2 regions of the Erwinia persicina genome follow, and region 1 is predicted to be linked to the other one. Evidence: predicted binding sites of a transcription regulator. Region 1 holds the regulator's gene; the other holds the start of a gene.
What was found. Region 1 encodes PhoB, which activates phosphate uptake and scavenging genes when phosphate is short. Its sites were predicted from a motif close to CTGTCATAAAACTGNCNNAT; they were not measured.
Positions count from the first base shown of each region.

Region 2: a site for PhoB is predicted at 3,969-3,988, ahead of glpT (glycerol-3-phosphate transporter). Genes of this name have one in related genera too.

Region 1 is NZ_CP082141.1:3,576,086-3,582,149, reverse strand. It holds gene K6L24_RS16555 (AAA family ATPase) at 1-551, opposite strand, end outside; gene sbcD (exonuclease subunit SbcD) at 551-1,771, opposite strand; gene phoB (phosphate response regulator transcription factor PhoB) at 1,984-2,673, shown strand; gene phoR (phosphate regulon sensor histidine kinase PhoR) at 2,697-4,010, shown strand; gene K6L24_RS16535 (PstS family phosphate ABC transporter substrate-binding protein) at 4,030-4,953, shown strand; gene K6L24_RS16530 (cobalamin-independent methionine synthase II family protein) at 5,143-6,064, shown strand, end outside.
Region 2 is NZ_CP082141.1:4,395,867-4,401,930, forward strand. It holds gene metE (5-methyltetrahydropteroyltriglutamate--homocysteine S-methyltransferase) at 1-2,090, opposite strand, end outside; gene metR (HTH-type transcriptional regulator MetR) at 2,225-3,163, shown strand; gene K6L24_RS20295 (YehS family protein) at 3,296-3,769, shown strand; gene glpT (glycerol-3-phosphate transporter) at 4,135-5,481, shown strand; gene glpQ (glycerophosphodiester phosphodiesterase) at 5,497-6,064, shown strand, end outside.

The sequences.
Region 1 (6,064 bases):
CTTCCGTAAATTTCGGTCCCGGTCAGCTCTTCCAGCAGTTCAGCGCGTTTATTGGCATCGGCATTGAGAAAGGCGGCGAACTGGCCCTGCGACAGCATCATGGACTTCGTAAAGCGCTCAAAGTCCAGTCCGGTCAGCGTGGCGATCATCTCCAGCTTGTCTTTGACTTTGTCGGCCACGATCTGATTATCATCGCAGCGCGCCAGTTCCACGCGCGGGGCCTGTAAATTGCCGTCAGCGGCACCGCGTGCACGGTTCTGGCTCCAGAAGGCGCGCCACGCCACCCCTTTTACCTCAAATTCCACCTCGGCCAGACATTCGGCAGTGTCACGCGTCATCAGGTCATTTTGTGACTGGGTAATGCTCTTGAGCCGTGGCGTTTCGTGATACAGCGCGAGGCAGATGGCATCCAGCAGCGTGGTTTTTCCCGCACCGGTCGGGCCGGTGATGGCAAACAGCCCGTTGCTGGCAAACGGCTCAGCGGTAAAATCAATTTTCCATTCACCTTTGAGCGAATTGAGGTTTTTAAAGCGTAAGGTCAGGATTTTCATCAGGGCTGCTCCTCATGGCGCACCGCTTCGAGCGTTTGAGCAAAGAGCGCGCTGGCCCGCGCCTGACGTTCCGGTTCATCGGTTTCCTGGGCCAGGCGGCGGGAAAAAACCTCCTCAACGCTCAGTTCGCTAAGGGTTTCATTATTTTGCCGGGCGATAACCTGCTCCCGCTGTTCGCGGCTGCGGCGCAACAGCACCACCTCCACCGGCAGCGGTGCGGTCAGCTCCTGAATGCGGCGCTGTAACTCACTGAGATAGGCCTCGGTGACGATTTCAATATCCAGCCAGATGGTTCTGCCCTGCGGATCGGGCGTCAGCGCCGCCAGCTGCTGTTCGATCTGCTCCAGCGATCCTTTAATCATCTGCATCGGCTGGAAGGACGGGATCGGCAGCGCCTCAGCGGCAACGAAACGGCCCGCGTCGAAGTCGACCTGAAACACGTTTTTGGCTTTACCCAACTCATCAAAACTGAGCGGAATGGGTGAGCCGCTGTAACGAATATGGTCGCTGTTGGCAATGCGCTGGGCACGGTGAATGTGGCCGAGGGCAATGTAGTCTGCCGGGGGAAAACAGTCGGCGGGGAAGGCGTCCAGTGTGCCGATGTAAATATCGCGCACGGCGTCGCTTTTGGTCACCCCCAGAGTGGTCAGATGGCCGGTCGCTATAATAGGCAGCGTCAGTCCCAGCGCCTCCCGCTGCCTCAGCGCCTCCTGCCAGCAACGTTGATAATGATCGGTAATGGCTTCCAGCAGGCTTTGCTGCTTCTCCCGCCCTGACTGTCCACTCTGGCTACGCAGAATATCGCGTGGACGTAAAAAGGGGATCGCGCAGAGCAGCGCGCCGGGCTGGCCATCGCGGCGATTCAACATCAGGACCTGCTGGCTGACATCGTCACTGGCAGCCGCGATCACCCGGGTATTCAGGCACGCCAGAAGCTCGCGCGATTCGTTCAGCATCGCCACCGAATCGTGGTTACCGCCCAGGATCACCAGCTGACAGCCGGTTTGCTGGAGTCTGACGACAAAGCGGTTATACAGCTCGCGTGCGTAGCTCGGCGGCGAGCCGGTATCAAAAATATCCCCGGCGACGATAATGGCGTCCGCCTGCTGCGCTTCTGCTTTTTCCAGCAGCCAGTCAAGAAAGGCCTGGTGCTCAGCCGCCCGGCTTTTGGTGTAGAAAAACTGGCCAAGATGCCAGTCGGCAGTATGAATGATGCGCATGGGGGTCCTTTCATGGCGGAAATGCATGGCGGGAAGTATACCCGTCCTGCCTGCCGAATTATTCACGCCAGGCAGATTAATGCGGTGCGGGGGATTTTATTTAAGTCCATCAATGCCTTCAGGGGGTGCTTTTTTCATAAAAGTGTCATAAAACTGACGCATAATGGCGCCGCATATCCCCGTGACAACCTGTCACAGCAGCAGGAGCAATAATGGCCAAGCGAATTCTGGTGGTGGAAGATGAAGCCCCAATCCGTGAGATGTTGTGTTTCGTTCTGGAACAAAATGACTATCAACCGATCGAAGCCGAGGACTATGACAGCGCAGTTAACTTGCTGATTGAGCCCTGGCCGGATCTCATCCTGCTGGACTGGATGTTACCGGGCGGTTCAGGCATCCAGTTTATCAAACACCTGAAGCGTGAAGCCATGACCCGGGATATTCCGGTGATGATGCTGACGGCGCGCGGTGAGGAAGAGGATCGCGTGCGTGGCCTGGAAGTGGGCGCGGATGATTACATCACCAAACCTTTTTCACCGAAAGAGCTGGTGGCACGCATCAAGGCCGTGATGCGTCGTATCTCCCCGATGGCAGTGGAAGAGGTTATCGAGATGCAGGGGCTGAGTCTTGACCCGTCCTCGCATCGCGTGATGTCCGACACGCAGCCGCTGGAAATGGGGCCGACGGAATATAAATTACTGCACTTCTTTATGACCCACCCGGAACGTGTCTACAGCCGCGAGCAGTTGCTAAACCACGTCTGGGGGACTAACGTTTACGTCGAAGATCGTACCGTCGACGTCCATATCCGTCGTTTGCGTAAAGCGCTGGAACTGACCGGGCACGATCGTATGGTGCAGACGGTTCGCGGTACAGGTTATCGTTTCTCTGCACGCTATTGATCGTTCGCGCTGGAGTCTGAACCGTGTTGGAACGCCTCTCCTGGAAGAGATTATTGCTTGAGCTGTTGCTCGCCGGTCTGCCCGCACTGATCCTCGGGCTGCTGGTGGGTGGGCTGCCCTGGCTGCTGTTAGTCTCAGTACTGTGTGTGCTGGGTTTTCATTTCAACAACTTACTTCGACTCTCTCACTGGCTGTGGGTTGACCGCAGCATGACGCCTCCCAGCGGCCGTGGCAGCTGGGAACCGCTGTTCTACGGTCTGTATCAAATGCAGGCGCGTAACCGCCGCCGCCGCCGTGAGCTCGGCCATCTGATCAAGCGCTTTCGCAGTGGTGCCGAATCACTGCCCGATGCGGTGGTACTGACCACCGAAGAGGGCACCATTTTCTGGTGTAACGGTCTGGCACAGCAGATGCTGGGGCTGCGCTGGCCGGAAGATAACGGCCAGAACATCCTGAATTTACTGCGTTATCCTGAGTTTACCCGTTATCTGCGCCAGCGCGATTTTACCCGTCCGCTGACGCTGGTGCTGAACAGCCACCGTCATCTTGAGTTCCGCGTCATGCCCTACAGTGAAGGGCAGTGGCTACTGGTGGCGCGAGATGTAACGCAGATGCACCAACTGGAGGGGGCACGCCGCAATTTCTTTGCGAATGTCAGCCATGAGCTACGCACGCCGTTAACCGTGCTGCAGGGCTATCTGGAGATGATGAATGACTCCGTGCTGGAGGGCAGTCTGCGTGACAAGGCCTTGCATACCATGCAGGAGCAAACCAAACGCATGGACAGCCTGGTGAAACAGCTGCTGACCTTGTCCCGCATTGAGGCGGCTCCGGCGCTCGATCTGCAGGAAAAAGTGGATGTGCCGATGATGCTCCGGGTCCTGCAGCGGGAAGCGGAAACCCTCAGTAATGGCCGCCATGAGATTCATTTTCACACGGACCCCCATTTGCGCGTGTTTGGCAATGACGAGCAACTGCGTAGTGCGATTTCTAATCTGGTGTATAACGCCGTCAATCATACGCCGGACGGGACGCGCATTGATGTCAGCTGGCTGCGCAACCCCCAGGGGGCCCAGTTTAAGGTGAAAGATAACGGGCCGGGCATCGCACCGGAACACCTGCCGCGGCTGACAGAGCGTTTCTACCGGGTGGATAAAGCGCGTTCCCGACAGACCGGCGGCAGCGGATTAGGGCTGGCGATTGTCAAACACGCGCTCAGCCACCACAATACGCGGCTGGATATCACCAGCAAGCCCGGCAGCGAAACCTGTTTCAGCTTTCAGCTACCACTCCGATTGATTGTCAGTGCCGGACTGGCTGAGAATGCGCTGCGTTAAGTCTTACGGAACCCATGCAATGAAAACGTTAATCGCGCTGGCGCTGGTGCTGGTGATGTCACCGGCGACGGCGAAAGAGGGAATGCTGGCAGGCAATCTGACCAGCGTCGGCTCTGACACGCTGGGTAACCTGATGGCCTTGTGGGGGGATAGCTTTAACCGGCAGTACCCTGGGGTAAACGTTCAGATCCAGGCGGCGGGTTCATCAACAGCTCCGACCGCACTGGCGGCCGGGGCCGCCCAGCTTGGGGCGATGAGCCGACCGATGCAGGCCACCGAGCGTCAGCTGTTTGAGGATAACTACGGCTATCCCCCACTGGCCGTTCCGGTGGCAATGGATGCGCTGGTGGTGGTGGTCAATCAGGACAATCCGCTTACCGGCCTGAATGCACAGCAGCTGGATGCCATTTTTTCTGTTACCCGCCGCTGTGGTGGCCTGTCGGTGCCCCGAACCTGGGGGGATTTACAGCTTACTCAGCCCGGCTGGGCGACACGGGGCCTGCAGCGCTTTGGCCGTAACTCGGCCTCCGGAACCTGGGGGTTTTTCAAACAGCAGGCGCTGTGTAACGGCGATTTTCGCCACGATGTCGGTGAGTATCCCGGATCGGCAGCCGTCGTGCAGGCGGTAGCAGGAACGCTGAACGGAATTGGTTATGCCAGCGCCGGGTTTCATATCAGCGGGGTAAAAACCGTGCCGGTGGCGCGAGAGGGCAACGACTGGATTGCGCCCAGCATCGACAATATCCGCAGCGGACGCTATCCCTATGCCCGTCCCCTCTATATTTACGTCAATAAAGCCCCGGATAAACCGCTGGAGCCCCTCACCGCCGCATTCCTGCGTTTAGCGCTCTCGCCGCAGGGGCAGGCGCTGGTCAGCCAGGCGGGCTATCTGCCGCTGTCGGAGCAGCAAATGCAGCGCGCCCGCGCAATGTTAGCGCCGTGACAGCAAGCGGCGACAATAAGCAGAGTTGAATTTTATTCATGTACGATGAAATTTCCTCGTTTGCCCCTGAAAGATTCTCATGACACTCTTAGTGACAGACATGTAGACGTCCGGAAGTCCATGGATAACCTACGGTAACTATTTCGTCACTAAATTATGCGGCCACGCGCAGGCCAGGAGGCTTTCATCATGACAACATTCACCCCATACCGTGCCGAAGTGGTGGGCAGCTACCTTCGTCCCGCTGAAATTAAACAGGCCCGTAAGCAGTTCGAAGCCGGTGAGATCGATGCCGCTGCGCTGCGCCGGGTGGAAGATGATGCGATCCGTCAGGTTGTGGCTCGCCAGCGTGAAAGCGGCCTGCAGGTGGTGACCGATGGCGAGTTCCGCCGCGCCTGGTGGCACTTCGACTTCTTTGACGGACTGGATGGGGTGGAGCGCTATGAGGCTGAACAGGGCATTCAGTTTAACGGCGTACAGACCAAAGCGCGTGGCGTGAAAGTGACCGGTAAGCTTGGCTTCAGCGACCATCCGATGCTGGATGATTTCCGCTTCCTGCAAAGCATCAGCGGTGATGCCGTCGCCAAAATGACCATCCCAAGCCCCAGCGTGCTGCATTTTCGCGGTGGGCGTAAAGTCATTGATGCTGATGTTTACCCTGATCTTGATGTCTATTTTGACGATCTTGCCCGGACTTATCGTGATGCGATTAATGCTTTTTATAAGGCCGGATGCCGCTATCTGCAGCTGGACGATACGGTCTGGGCCTATCTCTGTTCTGACGATCAGAAACAGCAGATCCGTGAGCGCGGTGACGATCCGGAAGCGCTGGCGCGCACTTATGCCCGCGTGCTGAATAAGGCGATTGAAGGTAAGCCGGACGACCTGGTGATCGGTTTGCATGTCTGTCGCGGTAACTTCCGTTCCACCTGGATTTCTGAAGGTGGCTATGAACCGGTGGCAGAAATTCTGTTTGGCGGAGTCAACATTGATGCCTTCTTCCTGGAGTATGATAACGAACGTTCAGGCGGCTTCGAGCCACTGCGCTTTATCAAGCCAGGCAAACAGCAGGTGGTGCTGGGCCTGGTGACGACCAAGACCGGTGAACTGG
Region 2 (6,064 bases), 820 kb from region 1:
GGTGAGTGAATATCGTAGACGCCGGGCCCGATTTCATTCGGATACTCAAATTCTTCAAACGACTCCAGCAGTTCCATATCCGAACGTGAGGTTTCGATGGTGATCACATCCGCATCCAGTGCCGCAATGGACTCCATGATGTCATTGAACTCGCAGTAACACATATGGGTGTGGATCTGGGTGTCATCCTTCGCCACGGCGGCGTTCAGGCGGAAAGCCTCTACTGCCCATGCCAGATAGGCAGCCCAGTCAGAACGGTGCAACGGTAAGCCTTCACGCAGGGCCGGTTCGTCGATCTGAATAATACCAATGCCGGCTTTTTCCAGATCCTGTACTTCATCACGCAACGCCAGCGCAATCTGTTTAGCAATGGTTTCCCGGGACACATCTTCGCGTGGGAACGACCAGCACAGAATGGTGACCGGGCCGGTCAGCATGCCTTTCACCGGTTTATCCGTCAGGGACTGTGCGTATTTCGCCCACTCAACGGTGATCGCGTCAGGACGGCTGATGTCACCAATAATCACCGGCGGTTTCACACAGCGGGAACCGTAACTTTGCACCCAGCCATTCTGGGTGAAGATGAACCCATCGAGGTTTTCACCAAAATACTCCACCATATCGTTACGCTCTGCCTCACCGTGAACCAGCACGTCCAGCCCCAGTCGCTCCTGCTCTGCTATCGCCTGCCTGATGTGTCCGGCGATCCCGGTACGATAGTGGCTGCCGTCCAGTCTTCCCTGTTTAAAATCAAGCCGCAGGCCGCGAATTTCAGTGGTTTGCGGAAAAGAACCAATGGTGGTGGTGGGCCAGGCTGGCAGCTGGAAACGCTGACGCTGGGCATGCGCACGTACCGGATAGGGGCTGTTGCGATGGCTGTCTCTGGCCGTAATCCCGGCCAGGCGCTGCCCCACTGCCACATTGTGTACGCGGGAGGAGTGCTGACGGGCACGGATCGGCGCGCTCCAGGCTTCCAGGGAGGCAGGATCCTTATGATTCAGGGCGTTGCTTAACAGCGACAGCTCGGCACACTTTTGCAGAGCAAACGCGAACCAGCTTTTCACTTCATCATCCAGACGAGTTTCGACGCTAAGATCAATGGGGCTGTGCAGCAGTGAGCAGGATGATCCGATCCACAGCTGTTTGCGCGTAGCCATCAGCGGCTGCAGGCGCTCAAACCAGCGGCTCAGGTCGGCACGCCAGACATTACGGCCGTTAATCACGCCAACGGAGAATACCCAGTCTGCCGGCACCGTGCGGTTCAGTACGGTGATGTCGTCTTGGCCGTGAACCAGATCAACATGCAGGCCCTGTACCGGCAGCGCGGTGATGGTGTCGAGGTTCTGGCCGATACGGTCAAAATAGGTGGTCAGCAGCAGTCGGGTCTGCCCCTGCAGGGCCGTATAAGCCGGTTTAAAGGCCGCCAGCCACTCAGAGGGCAACTCCAGTGCCAGCGCCGGTTCGTCGATCTGCACCCATTCAATCCCCCGTTGAGCCAGTTCGGCCAGCACCTGCTGGTAAACCGGCAGAATGTCTTTCAGCAGGCTCAGACGGTCAAACGCGACACCTTTCACCTTGCCCAGCCACAGGTAGGTCACCGGACCAAGCAAAACAGGTTTCACGTTATGCCCCAGCGCCAGCGCTTCATCGACTTCATCCAGCAACTGAGTCCAGGTCAGTCTGAACTGCTGGCCCTGAACAAACTCCGGAACCATGTAGTGATAGTTCGTGTTAAACCATTTGGTCATTTCTGCCGCCGCCGCCGGTTCGCCCGTCGGCGCACGGCCACGCCCGATCCGGAATAGCGTATCGAGGTCAACGGAGCCATCTTTATTCTGATGACGCGCCGGAACGTTACCCACCAGCAGGCTGGTGGTCAGAACATGATCGTACCAGGCAAAATCGCCCACTGGCAGCAGGTCAACGCCGGCGTCTTTCTGCTGTTGCCAGTGGCGCGCACGCAGTTCGCGGCCGGTGGCCAGCAGGTGTTCCCGGGAGCAGTTACCTGCCCAGTAGCTTTCCTGCGCTTTTTTCAGTTCGCGACGCAGACCAACGCGGGGGAATCCGAGAGTATGGGTAAGAATCGTCATCAGTGGTGCCTCGTTAGTAACCTTTGCTGAACCTGCTGGTGCATTTAGCCATCCAGATGTTTACACCGCTATAATGTGCAGGTACTGTATTATCCACAAGCGCAAAATATTCACCGTCGATGTGAAGGACTCTCATGATCGAACTTAAACACCTGCGGACATTGCAGGCCCTGCGAACGACAGGTTCGCTTGCCGCAGCAGCGGCTCAGCTGCATCAAACGCAGTCAGCGTTATCTCATCAGTTCAGTGACCTGGAGCAGCGTCTCGGTTTCCGGCTGTTTGTGCGTAAAAGCCAGCCTCTGCGTTTTACTCCTCAGGGCGAAATTTTGTTGCAGCTGGCGGAGCAGGTGTTGCCGCAGATCCAGCAGGCGCTGCAGGCCTGCCATGAACCTCACCAGACCACGCTGCGTATCGCGATTGAGTGCCATAGCTGTATCCAGTGGCTGACCCCCGCACTGAACAATTTCCGCCAGAGCTGGCCGCAGGTGGTGATGGATTTCAAATCAGGTGTCACGTTCGATCCGCAGCCTGCCCTTCAGCAGGGTGAACTCGATGTGGTACTGACATCGGATATTTTGCCGCGTAGCGGTCTGTTCTATGCGCCGATGTTTGATTTTGAGGTACGCCTGGTGCTGGCACCTGACCATCCCCTGGCACAGAAAGTCCATATTTCCCCCGAGGATCTGGCCCGTGAAGTGTTGCTAATCTATCCGGTACAGCGACAGCGTCTGGATATCTGGCGGCATTTTCTGCAGCCCGCTGGCGTCAGCCCGACGCTAAAAAGCGTGGATAATACGCTGCTGCTGATCCAGATGGTTTCAGCGCAGATGGGCATTGCCGCGCTGCCACACTGGGTGGTGGAGAGTTTCGAGCATCAGGGACTGGTGGTCACCAAAGCCTTAGGGGAAGGACTCTGGAGCCGACTGTACGCTGCAGTACGCGACGGCGAACAGCGCCAGCCGGTCGTGGAGGCCTTTATTCGTTCTGCCCGTCAGCACGCCTGCGATCATTTACCACGGGTGCGCGATGCCTCGCGTCCGGGTATTCCCCACCCGTACGTCAGCCCTTCGTAAGGCTTTGGCCGTCGGCGAAACGCTGGTGGAGAGGAGCGCCTCAGGTCAGCGCAATCCGCTAACGCAGATGCAGCCTGAGGTATGACGGGTTATACTGCGCGCACTGCAATTGTTTCACTACAGAGAGACCCTATGACCAATAACGATGTCCTGCGCAGCGTGCGTTACATGCTGAATCTGAGCGATGCTAAAGTGGTAAGCATTCTGGCGCTGGCAGAGAGCGAAGTGACCGAAGCCGAAGTACACAGCTTCCTGAAAAAAGAGGATGAAGCCGGCTTCCGCCCCTGCCCCGATGTCATCATGGGTTACTTTCTCAATGGCCTGATTTTTGAGCGTCGCGGTAAAAGCGAAGATGCCCCCGCCCCTTCCATTGAACGTAAAATGACCAACAACATTCTGATGAAGAAGCTGCGTGTGGCCTTTGACCTGAAAACCACTGATATTCTGGAACTGCTGAAAAGTGCTGATTTTGCGGTAGGACAGTCAGAGATTGGTGCTATCTTCCGTAAACCTGGGCATAAAAATTACCGCGAGTGTGGCGACCAGATCCTGCGTAATTTCCTCAAGGGCCTGACCATGAAAATCCGTCCGGCCAAAAAAGCATAACGTCTCCATGGCAGATTAACGTCACCTGATGGCGTTAATCTTTGCACTCACCATCAGTCCTGCCATCTTCCTTTTAGAACATTTTCACTCACCAAACGAAACCCCACTCACGGCATGGAATTACTTTTGTGACTATAATCACATTTTATAGTTTCATGGTGAAAATAAATCACCAATTTGTGATGTAGATATAGCCATTCCGTCATAAAACTGTAACATTTGCGCCTTTCTTCACAGTCAGCTTTTCTGATAACGACTACGCTATGCGCGAAATAGAACATTTACCCCTGATGACTCGGGTTAATGTTTCCTTTATCTGCGCATTCGAAGCCGGATAACAGACTTTCGAGCCATGGGAGGCCAAAATGTTAAGTTTTTTCAAACCCGCTGCACATCAGCCCCGCGTTGATGACAGCCGCGTTGATCCGTTATACCGCAAGCTACGCTGGCAGATATTTCTGGGGATATTCTTCGGTTACGCTGCCTATTATCTGGTGCGTAAAAACTTCGCCCTGGCGATGCCCTACCTGGTAGAACAGGGCTTCTCACGCGGCGATCTGGGCTTTGCGCTGTCCGGTATCTCTATCGCCTACGGTTTTTCAAAATTCATCATGGGTTCGGTGTCTGATCGCTCCAACCCCCGCGTTTTCCTGCCTGCCGGTCTGATCCTGGCTGCTGCTGTGATGCTGTTTATGGGCTTCGTTCCCTGGGCCACGTCCAGCATTATGGTGATGTTTGTTCTGTTATTCCTCTGCGGATGGTTCCAGGGGATGGGCTGGCCGCCGTGCGGTCGTACCATGGTGCACTGGTGGTCACAGAAAGAGCGCGGCGGCATCGTTTCCGTCTGGAACTGTGCGCATAACGTCGGTGGCGGCATCCCCCCTCTGCTTTTCCTGCTGGGTATGGCCTGGTTTAACGACTGGAAAGCCGCGCTGTATATGCCTGCCTTCGGGGCCATTCTCATCGCGCTTATTGCCTTTGCGCTGATGCGCGATACGCCGCAATCCTGTGGCCTGCCGCCGATTGAAGAGTACAAAAATGACTTCCCGCCTGACTACGACGAAAAACATGAAGACGAGCTGACCGCAAAGCAGATCTTTATGCAGTACATTCTGCCGAACAAGCTGCTGTGGTATATCGCTCTGGCCAACGTGTTTGTTTATCTGCTGCGCTACGGCATTCTCGACTGGTCACCGACCTACCTGAAAGAAGTGAAACACTTTACGCTGGATAAATCCTCGTGGGCTTACTTCTTCTACGAATACGCAGGTATTCCCGGCACGCTGCTGTGTGGCTGGATGTCCGACAAGGTCTTCAAAGGCAACCGTGGTGCCACCGGCGTATTCTTTATGGTGCTGGTGACCATCGCCACTGTCGTGTACTGGATGAACCCGGCAGGTAACCCTGGCGTGGATATGGCCTGTATGATGGTGATTGGCTTCCTGATCTATGGTCCGGTAATGCTGATTGGCCTGCATGCCCTTGAGCTGGCACCGAAAAAAGCAGCGGGAACCGCCGCCGGCTTTACCGGTCTGTTTGGCTACCTGGGAGGCTCCGTTGCCGCCAGCGCTATCGTCGGTTACACCGTCGATTACTTCGGCTGGGACGGCGGCTTTATCATCATGATCGGCGGCTGTGTGCTGGCAGTGATCCTGCTGGCGATGACCATGATGAGCGAGAAAAAACACAAACAGCGACTGACCTCACTCTGATCGGGACGGGTAATTATGTTGAAAAACGTTATCGCAACCGTGTTACTGACCACCTCACTCGCGGCGACAGCCGCGAGTACCTCACCGCTGGTGATTGCCCATCGCGGTGCCAGTGGCTACCTGCCTGAGCACAGCCTGCCGGCGAAAGCGATGGCTTACGCGCAGGGGGCTGATTACCTTGAGCAGGATTTGGTGATGACCAAAGACGATCGTCTGGTGGTGCTGCATGACCACTATCTCGATCGCGTGACCGACGTTGCCAGCCGCTTCCCGCACCGTGCGCGGGCCGACGGGCGTTATTACGCCATTGATTTTACCCTTGCCGAGATAAAAAGCCTGGCCTTCACTGAAGGCTTCAGCCTGGAACAGGGTAAAAAAGTCCAGACCTTCCCGGGGCGTTTCCCGATGGGTAAATCAGACTTCCGCGTCCACACCTTCGAGGAGGAACTGGAGTTTATCCAGGGGCTGAACCACTCAACGGGCAGGAATATCGGTATTTATACTGAGATCAAAGCCCCGTGGTTCCACCGTAAAGAAGGAAAGGATATCTCAGCAAAAGTGCTGGATGTGCTGAAACAGTACG